2 regions of the Limnobaculum zhutongyuii genome follow, and region 1 is predicted to be linked to the other one. Evidence: predicted binding sites of a transcription regulator. Region 1 holds the regulator's gene; the other holds the start of a gene.
What was found. Region 1 encodes Fur, which represses iron uptake genes when iron is present. Its sites were predicted from a motif close to ATAATAATGAGAACNACTATCAA; they were not measured.

Region 1 (2,415 bases):
GTCGCGAAATTTATATCGACCGCGCTGATTTCCGTGAAGAAGCCAACAAGCAGTATAAGCGTCTGGTGTTAGGTAAAGAGGTTCGCCTGCGTAATGCTTATGTGATTAAAGCTGAACGGGTAGAAAAAGACGATCAGGGCAATATCACGACTATTTATTGCCATTACGATAGTGAAACTCTGGGTAAAGATCCGGCTGACGGGCGCAAAGTGAAGGGCGTGATTCATTGGGTATCCGCACCTCATGCGTTACCGGCAGAATTTCGTTTATATGAGTGCCTGTTTAACGTGCCAAATCCAGGGGCCGCAGAGGATTTCTTATCTACCATTAACCCGGAATCACTGAAAGTGGTGCACGGTTTTGTAGAGCCAAGTCTGGCGCAGGCTAAACCTGAGTTTGCTTATCAGTTTGAACGTGAAGGTTACTTCTGTGCAGACAGTCGCCATTCATCATCAGAGCATTTAGTGTTTAACCGCACCGTTGGCCTGCGTGATACCTGGGCTGCTCAGGCAAGCTAATTTTTAGTCTTGATTGAAAACGGTTAATCTCAGAAGCCTGTCAGAGCAATCCGACAGGCTTTTTTAACTTAAAATGGATCTATTTTATACGGAGATGTTATGGGACAACTGGTTGTCGTTGCTCGCTACTCTTATCCCCTTGAGGCCCAGATAGCAAAAAGTAATCTGGAAGCCGCAGGGATTAGTGCCCATATAGCCGATGTACATACCATCAATACTAACTGGCTTTACTCTGATGCTTTGGGCGGGGTCAGGCTGATGGTTGACAGTGATAATGTGCAGGAAGCGGAAGAAATACTTCGTCAGGACTTTTCTCAATCGGTGATGGAAGAGGCCGGGGAAGATGAAGAAGAAACCTCACAATGGCGCTGTTCTCATTGCGGTAGTAGTAATGTCATCCCTTTTACTAAAGGTAAGCGACCTGCATTTGTGGTGTTTATTTTGTTAGGTTTCCCGTTGTTTAAGTATCAACACGGAATAAAGTGTAATGACTGTGGGGAGTTTACCCAAAAATAATGCCAGCAGTGGTTAGCTGCTGGCATTATTTAAATCTGAAGTTGCTAAAACAACTTATTTAGTATCGTGTAACGTATCGTCTTTACGGCAATCACCAGAGCTGCACTTGCCATACAGATACAAACTGTGGTTAGTTAACTTGATGTTGTATCTTTCAGAAATTTCACGCTGGCGCTGTTCAATAAACTCATCACTGAATTCAATTACGCGTCCACAATCCAGACAAATTAAGTGGTCGTGGTGATGTTTTTGCGTCAGTTCAAATACTGATTTACCGCCTTCAAAACTATGGCGAGTTACGATGCCGGCATCATCAAACTGGTTCAGCACGCGATATACGGTGGCCAGTCCAATCTCTTCGCCCATATCAATCAGTCTTTTATATAAATCTTCCGCGCTAACGTGATGGTTATCAGGCTCCTGAAGTATTTCCAGAATTTTAAGCCGTGGGAGCGTAACTTTCAGTCCAGCCTTCTTCAGTGCGATATTGTTATCAGTCATGCAGATGTGTTCCTAAATTCGGGGCGCCATGAATCGCTAGCGAATGATTAACATAATTATAATATACCATTATAGAGCCAGACATATGAAATGAAAACCTCAGGGAGTCAGTTCAAATTCGATAGAATCGATAGGCAGAATCATAATTCTGGCGATATTCAACCGTTACTCGATCTGTTATTAGCTAATGGCATTTGAAGCAGCCGTGGCTAAAAACTCATTTCTTAATGTCTCAACAGGTAAATTACGCCCAATAATAACTAACAGTGTCTTACGAGACTCTTCCTCAGTCCATTCGGTTCCGTAATCAAAACCAACAACTTTGTGCACACCCTGAACAATCAGACGACGAGGTTCGCCTTCAATTGCCAGAATGCCTTTATAGCGTAGCATGTCATTGCCATATTTTTCGATGGCAGTTTCCATAAAGGCGCCAATTAGTTTTATATCAACTTCCCCGGTTTCAAAAACTTGAGAAGTAATATCATCATTCCATGAACGGGCAAGGGGTTTGGATGTTTGATTTAAAGGTCGGAAGTTTGTTGGTGCCTGCGAAGGCGCAGTAGAGGCCACAAAAGTGCCATTAAGATCAAAAGAGTCATCCAGATTAAATGCCTGAATACCAATCCAGGCGGCTTTCTCCAGCTTACCGTGCTGAGCCTCACACACCAGAGCTCTGGCGTTAATGTTACGTAAACGCTCCAATAGCAGCGTTTTTGCTTCACTATCGATGCGGTCTAATTTGGTTAAAATAAGTCTGTCGGCAAAACCAACCTGAGAAACCGCAACCCGATGTTCGGTTAGTTGTTTCTGCGCATGCTCACTGTCAACCAGAGTAATAATGGCGTCTAATTGCAGACGTTCACGCAAGACATCATCA
Region 2 (2,415 bases), 1.4 Mb from region 1:
GTACCGAATTTTTTGTCTGGATCGATAGGTTCATTTTGCGTTTTTTGAGCTGTCTGGGTAGCACCATCGTGATCTAATACGGCACCACTTTGTTCTCGTAGGGCGCGCTGGAGTTGTTCATAGCGGGCCTCTGTGAAGTAATAATCAGGTTCTACAAATTCAATTCCCTGAGTTTTAGCAAATGCTTCAGCACCATCTCCGATAAACAGAACGTGGTTGCTATGTTCCATTACGGCTCGTGCTGCGAGGATTGGATTACGTATATGGGATACGCCAGCAACAGCACCCGCATTTAACGTAGCGCCATCCATAATTGATGTGTCCAGCTCGTTAGTTCCTGCATGAGTAAAAACAGCGCCTTTTCCTGCATTGAACAGAGGATTCTCTTCCAGTAATCGCACCGCTTCGGTCACTGCATCCAGTGCGCTGCCCCCGGCGGCAAGAATGGTTTATCCGGCGGTGACTATCCCGGAGAGTGCCTGGCGAAATTCCTGCTCTTTTTCTGCGGTCATTGCTGTTCTGGTGATGGCGCCAGCACCGCCATGGATGGCAATTACGGGAGTGAGTGTCATAGTGGTATCAAGTCCGCTGTTTAATGTGTTTAAGATTAATTTCCGCCATATTTCAGACTGAATCGGTTTTGATGGTGAATTTTTGATTATTTGGACACAGGTAACTGTATATCAGGTCTACCGGACTATAAGTTTTTTGCTTACTAAAGGTAAAGTGGAAAATTACGGAAAAGCGGTAGATATCTCCGATTAATTGTCAGTGGATATAACAGTGATTTTAATGGGTTGATTAGAGGGTATAGATTGATTTTTATTTCTCATATATTCATTTTAATTCAATGTATTATAGTTTTTAATCTCAATTTTATTCCTTTATGGAATGAAAAAAATGCTGATTATTATGAAAAGCTATAACTGAATATAAATAGTTTTATTCTATGGCTAACGTATGATTGTTGTTAATTGATTGCGTTATTGTTACATATGGTTTCTTAAATGTTGTATTTATTGAGTGAGCTGTAGTTTACTGTATTATAATGACCGTAATATTTACGTTGGTTTAGGTAATACAGCTTCGGTTTTTGATGCGAAATATTATCTGGCTGTTTAATTACGCCTATCTGAGCGATAAGCATAATTAAGTTGATATTTGAATGAGAATCATTATCATTTAATTGTGTGGTGATTCGGAGAATATATCTATGTCAGATTCAGGTGCCATAGTTCAGTCAAGTAAAGTATCGAGAAAGATCAGGCTTGCTCTGATGGGACCTGCTTTTATTGCGGCCATTGGCTATATCGATCCCGGTAACTTTGCCACCAACATCCAGGCTGGTTCTGCGTTTGGCTATCAGCTGCTTTGGGTTGTTGTGTGGGCCAATATTATGGCGATGGTAGTACAGCTTTTTTCCGCCAAGCTGGGAATTGCGACCAATAAAAATTTGGCGGAACATATTCGCGATCGGTTTCCACGTCCGATCGTTTGGTTTTATTGGGTTCAGGCCGAATTAATCGCGATAGCAACGGATTTGGCGGAATTTATTGGTGCAGCAATTGGGTTCAAACTATTGCTGGGTGTAAGTTTGTTAAACGGTGCCGTGATAACGGGAATCTGCACCTTCCTGATTTTAATGTTACAGAGCAAAGGGGATAAGCCTTTAGAGCGCGTAATTGGCGCTTTTCTGCTGTTTGTTGCCGGAGCTTATATTATTGAACTGGTATTTTCAGCGCCTGATATTACTGAACTTTCCACCGGTATGCTAATACCCGGGCTACCCAATAACGAAGCTGTATTTCTGGCTGCCGGAGTATTAGGCGCTACTATCATGCCCCATGTTATTTACCTGCATTCTGCGCTAACGCAAAACTCCAAAGGCACCAGAGAAGAGCGCTATTCCGCTACTAAATGGGATGTAGCAGTGGCGATGACGATTGCCGGTTTTGTTAATTTATCGATGATGGCAATGGCGGCAGCAGTTTTTCACTTTCATGGACAAACGGGCATTACAGAACTTGATCAGGCCTATGTTACGCTGGAGCCGCTGTTAGGTAAATTTGCTGCGGTGACTTTTGGCCTTAGTCTGGTGGCTGCCGGACTATCTTCTACTGTTGTCGGAACCATGGCCGGGCAGGTTGTGATGCAAGGTTTTATTCACTTCAGAATACCGCTTTGGCTACGCCGTGCAGTGACCATGTTGCCATCGTTTGTCGTGATTATGAGCGGTATGGATGCGACTCGTATTCTGATTGTCAGCCAGGTATTTCTTAGTTTTGGTATTGCTCTGGCGTTGATTCCACTATTGAGTTTTACCGGGAATCGGCAACTGATGGGGGATTTGGTTAATAGCACGTTGATGCAAAATATTGGCCGGGCAATTGTCGGGCTGGTAGTCAGTCTGAATAT

Region 2: the regulator Fur is predicted to act here: its motif matches at 1,160-1,182, upstream of EKN56_RS16865 (Nramp family divalent metal transporter).

Annotation. Positions count from the first base shown of each region.
Region 1 is NZ_CP034752.1:2,424,245-2,426,659, reverse strand. It holds gene glnS (glutamine--tRNA ligase) at 1-518, shown strand, start outside; gene EKN56_RS10800 (putative signal transducing protein) at 618-1,034, shown strand; gene fur (ferric iron uptake transcriptional regulator) at 1,089-1,535, opposite strand; gene EKN56_RS10790 (CobW family GTP-binding protein) at 1,716-2,415, opposite strand, start outside.
Region 2 is NZ_CP034752.1:3,783,213-3,785,627, reverse strand. It holds partial or broken gene EKN56_RS16870 (isoaspartyl peptidase/L-asparaginase family protein) at 1-572, opposite strand, end outside; gene EKN56_RS16865 (Nramp family divalent metal transporter) at 1,214-2,415, shown strand, end outside.